One region of the Pannonibacter sp. CBAS1226 genome, then DNA from elsewhere that is predicted to be linked to it. Evidence: riboswitches for the same ligand, from Rfam matches in the RefSeq annotation. Region 1 holds a riboswitch; each other region holds the start of a gene.

Region 1 (4,783 bases):
ACGAACCATGTTGCTCAAACCCTCCCAAGCATTCTCAAAGCCCTGCCAAGCTTTGTTCCTCAGGATCAACGGTCAGGCAAAATTCAGGATAGATCAATTGCAAAAGAATGCATGGCCGAGAACTTGGGATTTATGCTGCATTGCATCAATCCGGAAAACCAGCCTGCATTCCCTTTGGGAAGCTCAGCCCTGAATGACGGAAATATGTCATATTCAGCAGGATTGAGCGCTTCAAACCCCGCCTGCATTTCAGTTGCACATTTTTTAGTCAGATTTTCAATGATTTCACGCCGTTTCGTTTTCCAATGCCATGTTGCAGGATAGCAACAATTTGAGCTGCTAGACGGCAGGTTGCAGATGCCGCATGGCTCACACCAGATCCCAGAGAGGCTGGCGCACTCCCTGAAAATGCTCAAGACGCGCAAACCCCGGGCCTAAACCGGTAGTCACTCCCGGTGAGTCACTTCCAGTGAGTCACTTCCAGTGAGTCACTTCCAGTGAGTCGGGGCCTGCCTGGAGCCTGTCAGGCCTTGTCAGCGTCGCGCGCGGCAAGGAACCGCTGTACGGAGACCCGGCTCCAGGGCGCCAGCCGCGCCAGCGCCTTGCTGTAGCTGGCGTGGATGCGCGCTGTAAGCTCGTCCTTGGCCGCAAGCTCTCCCAGCACCAGCTCTGTTTCGCGGCGCAGCGCATCCAGCACGTCTTCGGGATAGAAGCGCAGCAGCACCCCGTCGTCCTTCTGCAGGCTCTCAAGGCTGCCCGCATTCATCCATTCGCTTTCGGCCAGCGAGCGCCCGTTCTCGGCCTTGCAGGCCTCCAGAACGATGGTTCTGAGATCTTCCGGGAGCCCTTCCAGTGCATTCCTGTTGAACAGCGCCTCGCCAGTGCCGTTCGGCTCATGGAAGCCGGGGGCGTAGTAGAACTTGGCCACCTTCTGGAAGCCCATGGCCTGATCGCTCCACGGCCCCAGAAACTCGGTTGCGTCGATGAGGCCGGATTGCAGCGCCGGGAAGATTTCCCCCGGCGGCAGAGCGACCGGCGTTGCCCCCAGACGGCGCATGACCTCGCCGCCCAATCCGGGCATGCGGATCTTCAGGCCGGCAAGATCATCGAGCGTATTGATTTCCTTGCGGAACCAGCCGCCCATCTGCACGCCGGTGTTGCCCGCCATCACCGGCTTGATGCCGAAGGGGGCGTAAAGCTCGTCCCACAGCGCCTGCCCGCCACCCTGCTCGATCCAGGTGATGTGCTCGAGCGGCAGAAGACCGAAGGGAATCGCCGTAAACCAGACGGCGGCCGGCATCTTGCCCTGCCAGAAGAAGGAGGCCGTGTGCGCCACCTGTGCCGTACCGGCTGACACGGCATCGAACACACCGAGCGGCGGCACCAGTTCGCCGGCCGCAAAGAGCCGCACGCGCATGCGCCCGCCCGACATTTTCTCGATCCGGTCGCAGATCGTCTGGGCGGTCGTGCCCGGCCCCGGCAGGTTCTTCTGCCAGGAGGTCACCATCTTCCACTCGATCACCGCAGCGCCCGTGCTGGCAAGCGCAGGCGCGGCCAGCAGAGAAGCGGCACTGGCCGCGCCCAGCTTGAGGGCATGACGGCGCGAGGCGGACGGGCTGGTCTCAGTTGACATGGCTTGTCTCCCAGAGCGCGTGGAAATGATGCACGGGTCCATGGCCTTCTCCGACATGCAGGTCATCGGCCGCACGTATCGCATGGGTAACATAGAGTTTGGCCCCGGCAACCGCATCCGGCAGCGAAAGCCCCTTGGCAAGACCCGCTGCAATGGCGGACGACAGGGTGCAGCCCGTGCCGTGGCTGTTGCGCGTGGCGTGGCGGGGGGCGGTGAACCACTGTTCGCGCCCGTCGCGGGTCAGCAGCAGATCCTCGCTCTCCGGCCCCTCCCCGTGGCCGCCCTTCAGCAGCACGGCCCTGGCGCCCAGATCCAGCAGCGCCTGCGCCTGAGCGCGCATGCCCTCCCGGCCCTGTGCGATCTCGGTATTCAGCATGCGGGCAGCTTCCGGCAGGTTCGGCGTGATCAGCTGCGCGCGCGGCAGCAGTTCCGCAATCAGCACGGAGACCGCTTCCGGCACCAGCAGCGGGTCGCCGGAGGCTGCGACCATCACCGGATCAAGCACCACATTGGAGGCTTCATGCGCATCCAGACCTTCGGCCACGGCACGGATCACGTCCGGACGCGACAGCATGCCGATCTTGATGGCATTGACCTTGAGATCGGACAGCACCGCATCCATCTGCGCCCGCACGAAGGCAGGGGGAATGTCATGAATGGCGCTGACGCCGAGCGTGTTCTGTGCCGTCAGTGCGCTCAGCACGCTGGCGCCATAGACACCGAGCGCCGAGAAGGTCTTGAGATCGGCCTGGATACCGGCTCCGCCGCCGGAATCCGAGCCTGCGATGGTCAGGGCAATGGCAGTCATGGTTCCTCCTGAAATCAGGCTGGCAGCAGCTCAGGCGAGCCGCAGGTGCGCGCCAATCTGCGGCGCATCAAGCCCGTAAAGGGCATCAAGGAATGCCGGGACGAAACTGCCCGGCCCGGTGGCTGTCACGGCAGCCATTTCTCCGGCAATCGCCATGATGGACAGCGCCGCAGCCGCAGCCATCACCGGATCCGACTCCACGGCAAGCGCAGCAGCCGCCACCGCCCCGGCAGCACATCCGGTCGCCGTCACCTTGCCCATCAGCGGATGGCCATTGGCAAGGCGCAGGCCTTGCGTGCCGCTGCTGATGTCATCCACAGCACCCGTCATTGCAACGGGAAGCCCCAGCTGGCGGGAAAGTTCCAGAACGGACGCCCCGCCGCCAAGAGCTGCAAGCTCCCCGGCGTTGATCTTCAGCAAGGACGGCTTCAGAGCCAGCAGGCGCCGGGCCTCACTCAGGCGCGGCGGCGAACGGTCGGCAAAGACGGGATCCAGCACCCAGGGCTTGCCCTCGCCAGCTGCAATGCTGATGGCGCGGTTTGCGGCTTCCTTGCGCGCTTCGTCCAGCGTGCCGAGGTTGACCAGCAGCGCCTGCGCAGAAGCCGTGAAGAAGGGCACTTCTTCCGGCGAAATCGTCATGGACGGAATGGCGCCCAGCGCCAGCAGCACATTGGCGGTGAAGGCCTGCGCGACGGCATTGGTGAGGCAATGCACACGGGGCGCGGACGCGCGGATCTTCTCCAGCACCTCCGCCGTGCGCAAAGCCAGCTGATCTGCAGTGATGTGAGACCTGGCAGCAGCATCCGCTGCGCCGCGTGCCGTTTGACCGCTCATCATCCCAAATCCCTCCGCCGGTACAAGCCGGATCAGGTTCAAGGAGTTGGCACCATCGCCTCTCAGCCCGGCGCATCCGGCGGGCACCCCCATGAGACGGCAAAGAGCTACCAAGCCCGGTCCGGCTTGGCAAGCATGCTCTGCCGGCGGCAAGCGAGCGCAGCGATTGACTGGCGGCGGCGGATCGGCCATGTCCTTTGACAGGACAGCCCTCAGGAGCACGCCATGAAGCCCTTCTTCATCATGATCAAATGCCACCTCGGCGAGACCTACAAGGTCGCCAATGCCATTGCGGATGCCGAGATCGCTTCGGAAATCTACTCCACGAGCGGCGACTATGACCTGCTGGTGAAGGTCTATATCGAGGATGGCGAGGACATCGGCCACTTCGTCAACGAGAAGCTGCATTGCCTCGAAGGCATCCGCGACACCCGCACCATCATCACCTTCAAGGCATTCTGAGGGGGCTCGCACAAAGTTGCAGCCGTTGTTTACCCGGCACGGCCTATCTGTCCCCCTCCCCCTTGAGGGGGTGGGGGTAACAGGCTGAAAACACGGGGTATTTTTATTGAAATCTCTCTGTGCAGAGACGAGAGCCAGTCAAGCAGCGCTCCTGCGTGAAGACCCCCACCCCTACCCCCTCCCCTCAAGGGGGAGGGGAAATGAGAGGCCTCATCCGGAGATACAAAACTCTGAAACTGCTTACTTTTCCAGCATCAAAGCAACGTCCGTGGCGTCTTCCTGCAAGACATGTAAATCCGGCAGGCCGTATGAGCGGGGCGCAGACTGAGGGTCAGGGCCGCAGCGGCGAGGAGGCCTTGCGCGCCCGGCTGTCGTCCTTGCCCAGCGCCCGTTCGCGGTAGATGACGAAGAGGCCCGCCGCGACCACGATCAGCGCACCGGCCACCACCTGCCACACCGGAATGTCGCCAAAGATCGCCCAGCTGAGCAGCACCGCCCACAGCAGGTTGGCATAGTCGAAGGGCGCGATGGTGGAGGCATCCGCATAGCGGTAGCTCTCGGTCATGACGATCTGGCCGACGCCGCCCGCAAGCCCGACGAAGACGAGCAAGGCTGCCGTTTTCGCATCCGGGATGACCCAGGCGAAATCGGGGAAGATCCAGCCAAACGGGATGGTCAGCAGCGAGATCAGCGAGGCACAGCCGGAAAACCAGATGACAATGGTGCTGGTGCGCTCGGTCTCGCAGAGCTTGCGCACGAAGATCATCGCCATGGCCGTGCAGAAGGCGCCAGCGGCCGCAGCTGCCGCGCCGAACCAGGCATCGCCGCTCATTTCCGTGCCGCCCATATGCGGGGACAGGATGACGACAATGCCGAGGAACCCGATGATGACCGCCGTCCAGCGGTAGATGCGCACCGTCTCGCCAAGGAAGAAGAAGGCCAGAACCACCGTGAACAGCGGCGCGGCAAAGCCGATGGCGGTCGAGTCGGCGATGGGCAGATATTTCAGCGAGGTGAAGGCAAACAGCATGGCCGCAATGCCCGCC
Region 2 (4,783 bases), on a different contig from region 1:
CAGGAGATCTGATCCTTGCGTCTTTGACGCATCCGCTGGAACTGCCGGTCGAGGTAGAGGTGACGGACACCGGTGCCGACAGTTCCGCGCAGCCCGTGCTGTTCCGGTCTGACGGTTTTGTGAAGCTGTCGGAAAAGGACTTCCAGTCCATGACGGGAGAAATCACCGTTGCCGGCCGCGACTGGCTCGTGCGGGTGCGGCAGCCTGATGCGAAGAACGGCATCGCGGCGCATTGGCGCTCCCTGCTGATCTGCACGTTTTCGCTGCTGTTCGCGGCGGCGCTGGCGGTCTCCATCCGCAATCAGAGCCGGGCCGTCGAAGCCCGGCGTGAGCTGGAAACCATGTCGCAGCAGGTCATCGCCGAGAAGGATCTGATGCTTCAGGAAATGAAGCACCGGATCAAGAATTCCATTGCCCGCATTCTCGCCATTGCCCGCCAGACGGCCAGCAGTTCTCCCTCACTGGAAAGCTTTTCTTCGTCCTTTGCCTCCAGACTGCAGGCCATGGCCAATGCGCAGGACCTCCTGACCCGGTCCCGCTGGCAGCGCGCCGGGCTCAACGAGCTACTGGAACAGGAGCTGGAGCAGGTGTTCGGCGAAGCGCTCCAGCGTGAAAAGCTGTGCGGCCCCCCCGTGGTTCTCAACGAAAAGGCTGCGCACGCGCTGAGCCTCGTCTTCCACGAGCTGGCAACCAACGCGCTCAAATATGCCCGTGTCGGCGATGACGGGGCTTCCCTGACCGTGGACTGGACGCTGGAAGCCGCCCCAAAGGGCAAGCTTCTGCAACTGGTGTGGACGGAGAAATCCGCGCAAGCCGTGGAACCGGGGACAGCCAAGGGCTTCGGCACACGGCTGATTGACGCCAGCATCCGCGGCGAACTGGGCGGCAAGATCGAGCGCGAGTTCACCGGCCATGGCCTTGTCGTGCGCATGACTGTACCGCTACAGGCCTGAGGCTCGATCCCCCGTTGATGCTCAGCGCCAGCGGGCCGTGGCGGCGAGCCATTCGCGCACGCGCGCTTCCGGATCTGCATTGCGGGTGATGTCGGTGACAACCGCTGCACTGTCGGCGCCGGCGGCAAGCGCCGCCTCCGCCCGCTCCGGTGTCAGCCCGCCAATGCCGATGAGCGGCAATGCACCAATGCGGCTTTTCCAGATGCCGAGCCTTTCCAGCCCCTGCGGTGCCCACTTCATCTCCTTCAGGATGGTGGGGTAGACCGGACCCAGCGCCACATAATCGGGCTTGGCGGCAAGCGCCGTTTCAAGTTCGGCCTCGTCATGGGTGGAAAGGCCAAGCTTCAGCCCGGCGCGGCGGATGGCGGGCAGATCGGCCTCCGCCAGATCCTCCTGCCCCAGATGCAGCCAGCTGCAGCCTTCGTCGATGGCCATCTGCCAGTAGTCATTCAGCACCAGTGTGGCGCCATGGGCCTCGCACACGGCTTTTGCGTCGCGGATCTGGCGGCGCAACTCGTCCGGCGCGCAGTCCTTGACCCGCAACTGCACCAGCTTCACGCCCTGCGGCACAAGGCGGACGATCCAGTCCGCGCTGTCGACGATGAGATAGAACGGATCAAGCGTCATCCGAAGGCTCCCTTGCCAATGATGGGGGTTGATGGCACGGCCATGTCCCTTGGTTCAAGCAATCCGGCAAGATAGCCTTGGCGCCCGGCCTCCACCGCCCCGGCAAAGGCTTCGGCCATCAGCTCCGGATCCGCGGCTCCCGCCACGGCCGTGTTGAGCAGCACCGCATCAAAGCCCAGCTCCATCACCGTGGTGGCATGGGAGGGGCGTCCAAGCCCTGCGTCGACGATCAGCGGCACGTCCGGGAAGGCGGCACGCATGGACCTGAGGGCGGCAAGGTTCTGCGGGCCCGCAGCCGTGCCGATGGGGGCGCACCAGGGCATCAGCACCTGGCATCCGGCTGCCAGCAGCTTCTCCCCCACGATCAGGTCATCGGTGGTGTAGGGAAACACCTCGAAGCCTTCGGCGCTGAGAATGCGCGCGGCCTCCACCAGTTCGAACACATCGGGCTGCAGTGTGTCGTGGTGGCCGATCACCTCCAGCTTGATCCAGTTGGTGGCGAAGACCTCGCGCGCCATTTTCGCCGTCAGCACGGCCTCGGACGCGCTGTGGCATCCGGCGGTGTTGGGCAGAACCTTGACGCCCAGATCGCGGATCATCTGGAAAAAGGCGCCGCCATTGCGCCCGCCCGCCGTCTCCCGGCGCAGCGACACGGTGACGATCTCGACCTTCGAGCGGCGCACCGCCCCGGCCAGCACGGCAGGGGACGGATAACGCGCCGTGCCCAGCAGCATGCGGGATGAAACGTCGCTGCCGTAAAGCGTCAGGCTCATCTCAGCCTCCTTGCATGGGGGACAGGATCTCGATCCGGTCGCCCTCGTTCAACCGGCAGGCCTCGCGCGCTTCGCGCGGCACCAGTTCGCCGTTGACGGCGGTGGCCAGCCAGTCGCCTTCATAATCGAGTTCCTGCAGCAGGGCGGGCAGGGTTTCCGCCGCACAGGCCACGGCCTCGCCATTCACCAGCACATTCATGGGTTTGCATCTCCCTTGTTTTCCATCAGCCGCCGTGCGGCCATATCCGCTGCCTGCCGGGCGAGGGCCGGGGCGAGCAGGAAACCATGCCGGTACATGCCGGCCACTGCGAGATCCGTGCCGGGGGGCAGATGTTCCCGCTCTGCCACCACGCGCGGCATGTTGTCGTCAAAGGCCGGGCGCACACCGGCACCCAGTTCCACGATGCGTGCTTCGCCAAAGGCGGGATGCAGCGCATAGGCGGTGTTGGTCAGTTCCATGACCGAGCGGGCAGTCACCGGGCCGCCGTCGTCGCTTTCGATCATGGTCGCCCCTACCATGAAGCGCCCGCCACCGCGCGGCACCACATAAAGCGGATGGCGCGGATGCAGCAGCCGCACGGGCCGCGACAGGGAAATCTCGCCGGTCTCCAGATACAGCATCTCGCCGCGCACACCGCGCAGGCCCTGTACCCGGTCTATGGCGCCGGGCCCCGTGCAGTCGATGACGAGGGACGCCTCGCTCTCAGCCCCTTGCGCCGCATCGCCCAGGCGGAAGGTGACGCCTTGCGCTTCCAGCTGCTGCCACAGCGCCGTCATGGCAAGGCGCGGGTCGAGATGCGCTTCGCTCTCGAAGAACAGCCCGGTCATGAACCGCCCGGCCAGCGCAGGTTCCAGCTCGGCAATCTCCGCCGCATCTACCATTCGGTGGCCTGAGGACCTGCTGGCAAAGCGGCGCAGTTCCGCCTGATCGCGCGGCGGGCACAGCACCAGCGTGCCCTTGCGGGAGACAAGCCCCGGCACGGCCGCCTCCCACCAGTCTGCAGCTTCCAGTCCAAGCTTCAGCACCTCGGGCCCGGCGGTCTCCGCCTCGCACCAGGGCGCCAGCATGCCGCCGGCATAGAAGGAAGCCCCGTGTCCCGGCGCCGGACTGGTGTCCGCCACGGTGACGGCAAGTCCAAGGCGGGACAGTTCGAGCGCCGCCGCAAGCCCGGCAACCCCGGCCCCGCGCACGAGCACCGTGGAAGAGCCTGACAGTCTGGAAAGGCGAGAGTGTGTCTGGCGCATCCGCTTCCGGCTTCCGTGGCATTTGTCTCACGGGCGGAAGGGCTTTGTGAGGCGCCCGCCGGCAAACGCCGGACCTCCGCGCATCACACACCATCCCTCCGCCAGCGTGAACTGGATCAGGTTCAACGGGTCACTGCGCTGCATCGCCAGCAGTATCTCAGCCCCTTGCACGGGACTCCCCAAGGTGAAGCCCAACCTTTGCGCCGGGCGGCCGGGATTGTCAATTGCATGACAGGAGCTGCATGGCAGGGGCTGCATCAAGGCGGCTGCGTTGACAGGGAAGGGCCGCGCGTCTAGGACAGGTTCAGTCAGTCAGGGAGATTTATGCGCAGACGCTTCAATCCAGTTTGACCCTATTGGGTGAGCGGCCATCCGGCCGGATGATTGAGTGTGCGCATTTGCGCCTGACTGACGGAAATATGAACATGACAGACCTTTGCATCAGGCCGTACCGGCCGGATGATACCTCCTGCCTGCTCCGCATCTGGCGGGCAGCCTCCGAGCTGGGCCATCCCTTCTTGGGCAAGAACCAGCTCGATGCCCAGGAGAAGCTGACCGCAGAGATCTATCTGCCCATGGCCGAAACCTGGATCATCGAGGTGAATGGCCAGCCGGCCGGCTTCATCGGCCTCCTCGATGACTTTATCGGCGGTCTTTTTGTGGACCCGGCGCAACACGGGCGCGGCCTTGGCAGGGCGCTTGTGGCCCATGCACTCAAGAGCCGCAGCAGCCTTGAGCTGGAGGTCTATGCCCGCAACGAAGCCGCTCACGGCTTTTACCGCAGGCTGGGCTTTCTGGAGGTCGGACGGCGTCCGGAGGATGACAACCGCTTGCCGTTCGAAGTGATCCGGCTTCGCCTCGGCAAGCCCTTCTGACGACAAGGGATGACCGGGCCGCATCTTGTGGCGAAGCGGCCCGGCCAAGTGTCAGTCCGGCTGATTCAGTCCGAAGGCGGGGTGATGGATCAGCTCTCCCTGCGGGGCCTGCCCGCCGAAAGGCAGCGCCAGAACCACGCTGGAAGGAAGGCCCGTGACACCCAGCCCGGGAAAGGCCCGGAAGCCAAACCGGGCATAATAGGCCGGGCTGCCCACCAGCGCCGCCCCGCGCGCCAGCGGCCTGAGCTGGCGCAGTGCTTCGCGCATCAGGGCCGTGCCGGTGCCCTGACGATGCCGTTCGGGCAGCACC
Region 3 (4,783 bases), on a different contig from region 1:
CGTCCGGGTGGAAAACCACGCCGCCATGGCCTGCGCAGCCAGCCTGAAGATGCTGGACGTGGTGGACCAATTAAATGCGGAAGATGCCTTCGGCTTCAAGGCGCGCAATTTCAAGACCCAGACCGTGCAGATCGGCATTGGCCTCAACACCGGCGAGGCCTGCGTCGGCAACATGGGCTCCTCACGCCGCTTCAACTACTCGGTGATTGGTGACGCTGTGAACGTGGCAAGCCGGATCGAATCCAGCTGCAAGAGCGTCGGCGCCGATCTCGTCGTCTCGGAAGACACCCGCACGCAGGCCCCTGATCTTGCCTATCTGGAGGCTGGCGCCATCCCGCTCAAGGGCAAGTCCCGGCCCGTGAAGCTCTTCGCGCTGATCGGCGATCAGGAGCTGCGGCGCAGCGAGGCCTTCCGGACGCTTGAGCTGCATCACATGAAGCTGATGGATGCCCTCGACAACCGCAAACCGGAAGCCGCCGCCGCCGCCCTTTCCGACTGCCGCAACGCCGCCCCGCCGGAACTCACCGCCTTCTACGACCGGCTGGCCGAACGGGCGGAAAAGCTCGAAACAGCGGCGGCGTGAACTGCGGGAAGGTTTGACGGGTGCAAGCAAGCTCAGGCGTCCCGAACACCTCTCCATCGTCATCCCGGACGCGCTCCGCGCGATCCGGGACCGGTGAGCCAAGGCCTGCCGGCTCTGGCTCTGTAGCGGAACCAATTTTCGCCCCGGCTCACCGGTCCCGGCTCAAGGCCGGGATGACGACGGATAGATAGGCGTTTTCTTGGCCGTCACCGCAGCTCCGCCGTATAGTCCTCCACCGGCGGCACGCTGGTGATCAGCTTGTTTTCATGCAGAAACTCGGCAAAGCGCTGATAGCGGCCGGCATCCAGAGCTGCCGGCCGCTTGGCAAAACGCGGCAGCGTGTCGCTCCAGGCGCGGCGGTTCAGCTCGTCATCGAGATTCGGGTAGGCCGCAATGAAAGCCTCCCACGAATCCTCCGGATGGTTGGTGAGGTAGACCGTTGCCTTCTCCACCGCCGCGAGGAAACGGACATAGCGCGGGTCACCGGTCTTGTCCTTCGCCGCCACATAGATCAGCTCGTCGAAGATGGGCACGCCATTTTCTTCCGGGAAGAAAGCCTTGCCCTTCTTGCCCTCCAGTTCGATCTGCGTGAGCTCAAAATTGCGGTATCCGCCGATCACCGCATCCACCTGACCCGTCATCAGGGACGGCGACAGGGCGAAGTTGACGTTGATGAGCTCCACGTCCTCGATCGAAAGCCCCTGCGAGCGCAGCATCTGGCCGAGCATCGCATCCTCGAAGCCGGAGACGGAGAAGCCGATCTTCTTGCCCTTGAGGTCCGCCAGCGTCTTGATGGGGCCCTCCTCCAGCACGATCAGCGTGTTCAGCGGCGTCTCCACCAGCGTGCCGATCCACTTCAGCGGCATGCCTTCGTTGATCTGGGCATGGAGCGTCGGCTGATAGGACACGGCAATATCCCCCTGCCCGGCCGCCACGAGCTTCGGCGGCATGGCCGGATCGGCCGGCTCGATCAGGTCCACATCAAGCCCTTCGGCTTCAAAGAAACCCTTCTGCTTGGCCACCACCAGCGGCGCGTGGTCCGGATTGACGAACCAGTCGAGCAGAACGGTCAGCTTGTCCGCCGCCGAAGCGGGGGCAGCAGTGGCCAGAACAGCGGCCAGCGACAGCGCGAGAATGCGTTTCATGCGGGGTCTCCCAATAGACAGGTGTTGGATGAAGTTCGAGCCGGTCCAGCCTCAGCCTGACCGGCAGATGCGTGCGCGGGGATCAGTCCTCGCGCTGCCAGGGCACCATGCGGCGGGTCAGGCGCTCCACAACAAAGCGCAGGACCAGAACCATGGCGGCAAGCAAGGTGAGAGCGGCAAACATGGTGTCCGTCTGCATCCGGGCATTGCTCTGCAGCATGATGAAGGCGAGCCCGCCCTTGGCGCCGACCCATTCGCCGACAATGGCACCGATGGGGGCGAAGACCGCTGCAATCCGGACACCGGAGGCAAGCGCGGGCATGGCAGACGGCAGGCGGAAATAGCGCAGTTCCTGCCAGCGGTTGACGCGGTAGAGCAGCGCCAGATCGACCAGGCCCTGATCCATCCGCCTGAGGCCGTCAAAGAAGGTGGAGGTGACGGCAAAAAAGATGACCAGCACCGCCATCACGATCTTGGAAGCAAGGCCGAAGCCGAGCCAGAGCACCAGAATGGGGGCAATGGCAAAGACCGGCAGAGCCTGCGTCACCAGAACCACCGGCAGCAGCCCGCGCCGTGCCAGCGGCGACAGCCACATGACGAAGGCCAGCATGACCCCGGCTGCAATGCCAAAGACAAAGCCCAGCAGGGTTTCGCTCAAGGTGATGCTGGCGTGATACAGCAGGAAGCCGCTCTGGCGCTGGAAAGCCTCCAGCACCTTCAGCGGGCCGGGCAGCATGTAGGGCGGAATTTCGAGGAACCGCACCGCCAGATCCCAGATCAGCAGCAGGAACAGGCTGACCGTCAGGCCCGGCGCAATGCTGCGCAGGAGAGAGGCTGCACGGGCCGGAAACGCATTCCGGACAGGGCTCGCAGAGGGAAGGGGTTGCCTTCCCGAAAGAAGTTCTATCGACACAAAAGGATCTCCCGTCACCGGCGAGCCGGTCAAGACATTGGAGATCCGGGATATGGCTAAAGGTTTCCGTCCCTTCGCCGGCATGACCCGGATCAGGTTCTAAGGGTTCGGCTTTGCGCCATCTCAGCTCACATCGGAGCACCCCTCGGACCAGCCCGAAACATGCCGCCTGAATGCCGCCTTGGCAAGCAAAACTTGCGGCACCCTGTCACAAAAGCCGAAGGCCCCGGCTGTCACCCATGGACAGCCGGGGCCTTGAAGCTTAACCGGAACCGGGCAGAACCGCCGGGATCAGCCGCCCTGCCAGGCGGCCAGCGCCTGTTCCAGAGCGCGGGCGCCCGGGGTGCCCTTCTCGATGGTGAAGATGGCACGCTTGCCGTTTTCATAGAGCATCGGAATATCGATCCAGCCACGCTCACGCATCAGGGCAAGGTTGCGGTCCCGCTCGCTGTCAACGCTCGACAGCGCAATCCAGAAGTAACCCGGAGCAACCTTCACCGAAGCGCCCAGGAGAGCATCTCCGCGCGCTTCCTCGGTCGGCTTCATCACGAGGCCCGGCACATTGGAGACGTCCCCGCCGGAGAAGCCCTCAGGAAGCTGGAACTGGATCTCGACCAGATGGCTGGCCGGTAGCGACACATCCGTGTTCGGCTTGATTCGCAGCGTCACATTGATGTTCCGGTCCGGAATCTGGGCCTGCGCCACGAGCACCGTTTCGGCCTGTCCGCCGGAGCCGTTTTCCTCGGAAACCGACCAGGCCACATTGCCCGCAGAAGCGGTGCCGGATCCGCTGGCATCTTCGCCCTCCTCATAGAGGAAAGCCTTCTGCGCAACGATTGCACCGGGCGTTTCTGCCGTCTGAGCCGGCGCCGTGCTGGCGGGCGGGGCAGCGGCCTCGGGCACGGCAGCAGGCGCCTCCTGCGGCGGCGGAGGAGGGGCTGACGGTGTGATGAGTGTCGTCGTCACGGTCCGCGCATCGGGGGCAACCGCAGGCTCACCCGTATCGGTCAGCAGACGGTCGGTGTTCTTGCCGCCATTCTCGCCATTGGCAGCCGTCTCGCCCGCCGGTGCTCCTGCCTCGGGGGCCGGAGCGGTCGTTGCGGCTGTATCCCCGCTGGAGGAGAAGATCCCCGCGATCAGCGAGCGCTGGGAATAGATGAAGGCACCGATACCGATCAGCACCAGCACAAATCCGCCCAGGAACACGTAGGACATGAAAGACGAACTACCAGCCGTGCGGGCGCGGCGCGGGGCGCGTGTCCGGCCCTTGCGCGGTTCATCAGCCGCAAGCCGGTCAGCCGCAGCGTTCACGCTTCCAGCACCGGCGGGCGCAGGTGCGGACGGATCCGGGCGCAGGCTCTCGCCGGCAGGCGCCGGCCGCGGGCTCGGCGTGGGAAGGGCGTAGGAAGACGGTGCCGGGGCAGCCGGTTCAACGGACGGCTTTGCAGGCGCCGCCCCGAAGGCAGGCTCCATGCGCGGCTGGCTGCGCTCAACGGGCGGCTCTGCCGGAGTGCTTTCGTTGCGGAAGGCATCGCGGGCGGTCTGCACCGCGCTCGACGACGCATCCCCCAGCCTTTCGGCTTCCTGCACGGCAGAGCCCAGCGGCCCGCGCGGCGCAGGCGAAGACGGGGGATAGGGTTCGGTGCGGGGAGCGGCCGGAGCGCTGGAGCCCGCAGCAGGGGCCATGGGCGCGGGCGCAGCAGGCGCCGGGCGCGTCGCCATCAGCGTTTCGCGCGCAGCCTCGGCCTCAACCTTGCGGATAGCCTCCTCAAGGCGCAACTGCTCGGCCGTGATCTCGGACGGGGAAAGCGGCGGCTCATAGGCCTTGAGCTGACTGACAATCGCGTTTCGGGCGCGGCTGTAGACGTTGCGCCGTGCAGAACCGTTGTTCTCCGGCAGTGACGCAATCGTTTTTTTCAAAATCGAATAGTAATCAGCCATTGGCTCGCTCGTGAGGGGTGCCAGCCTGAACCCGGCGCACCGGAAGCTCCGTATTCATGCCATCCCATTTGTAGGCTCAACACCGGCGGGCGCAAGAGGTGTTCAGCAAAGATAGGATGTGCAATCAGGTTTTTACATGACTTTCGGGCGGAATGGGGAGCATTCCGCCCGATAAATTTCACGTCAGTCCTGGAACGGATT

Evidence for each region. A riboswitch is a leader RNA that binds a small molecule or an ion and turns the genes downstream of it on or off. The one in region 1 is predicted to bind thiamine pyrophosphate.
Region 2: it holds a riboswitch for thiamine pyrophosphate, as region 1 does, so the genes downstream of both, AC0CMF_RS16240 (FAD-dependent oxidoreductase) here and thiM (hydroxyethylthiazole kinase) in region 1, are expected to answer to the same signal.
Region 3: it holds a riboswitch for thiamine pyrophosphate, as region 1 does, so the genes downstream of both, AC0CMF_RS21585 (ABC transporter permease) here and thiM (hydroxyethylthiazole kinase) in region 1, are expected to answer to the same signal.

Annotation. Positions count from the first base shown of each region.
Region 1 is NZ_JBVOUO010000003.1:487,207-491,989, reverse strand. Features, by position in the region: gene AC0CMF_RS12435 (OmpP1/FadL family transporter) at 1-9, opposite strand, end outside; gene AC0CMF_RS12430 (TRAP transporter substrate-binding protein) at 524-1,633, opposite strand; gene thiD (bifunctional hydroxymethylpyrimidine kinase/phosphomethylpyrimidine kinase) at 1,623-2,441, opposite strand; gene thiM (hydroxyethylthiazole kinase) at 2,472-3,275, opposite strand; TPP riboswitch at 3,267-3,376, opposite strand; gene AC0CMF_RS12415 (Lrp/AsnC ligand binding domain-containing protein) at 3,501-3,737, shown strand; gene AC0CMF_RS12410 (DMT family transporter) at 4,069-4,783, opposite strand, start outside.
Region 2 is NZ_JBVOUO010000005.1:326,470-331,252, forward strand. Features, by position in the region: gene AC0CMF_RS16220 (CHASE domain-containing protein) at 1-953, shown strand, start outside; gene AC0CMF_RS16225 (thiamine phosphate synthase) at 975-1,580, opposite strand; gene AC0CMF_RS16230 (thiazole synthase) at 1,577-2,353, opposite strand; gene thiS (sulfur carrier protein ThiS) at 2,355-2,552, opposite strand; gene AC0CMF_RS16240 (FAD-dependent oxidoreductase) at 2,549-3,598, opposite strand; TPP riboswitch at 3,675-3,790, opposite strand; gene AC0CMF_RS16245 (GNAT family N-acetyltransferase) at 4,024-4,473, shown strand; gene AC0CMF_RS16250 (GNAT family N-acetyltransferase) at 4,525-4,783, opposite strand, start outside.
Region 3 is NZ_JBVOUO010000010.1:1,666-6,448, reverse strand. Features, by position in the region: gene AC0CMF_RS21595 (CHASE2 domain-containing protein) at 1-583, shown strand, start outside; gene AC0CMF_RS21590 (ABC transporter substrate-binding protein) at 790-1,728, opposite strand; gene AC0CMF_RS21585 (ABC transporter permease) at 1,811-2,521, opposite strand; TPP riboswitch at 2,694-2,797, opposite strand; gene AC0CMF_RS21580 (hypothetical protein) at 2,933-4,582, opposite strand; gene AC0CMF_RS21575 (adenylosuccinate synthase) at 4,766-4,783, opposite strand, start outside.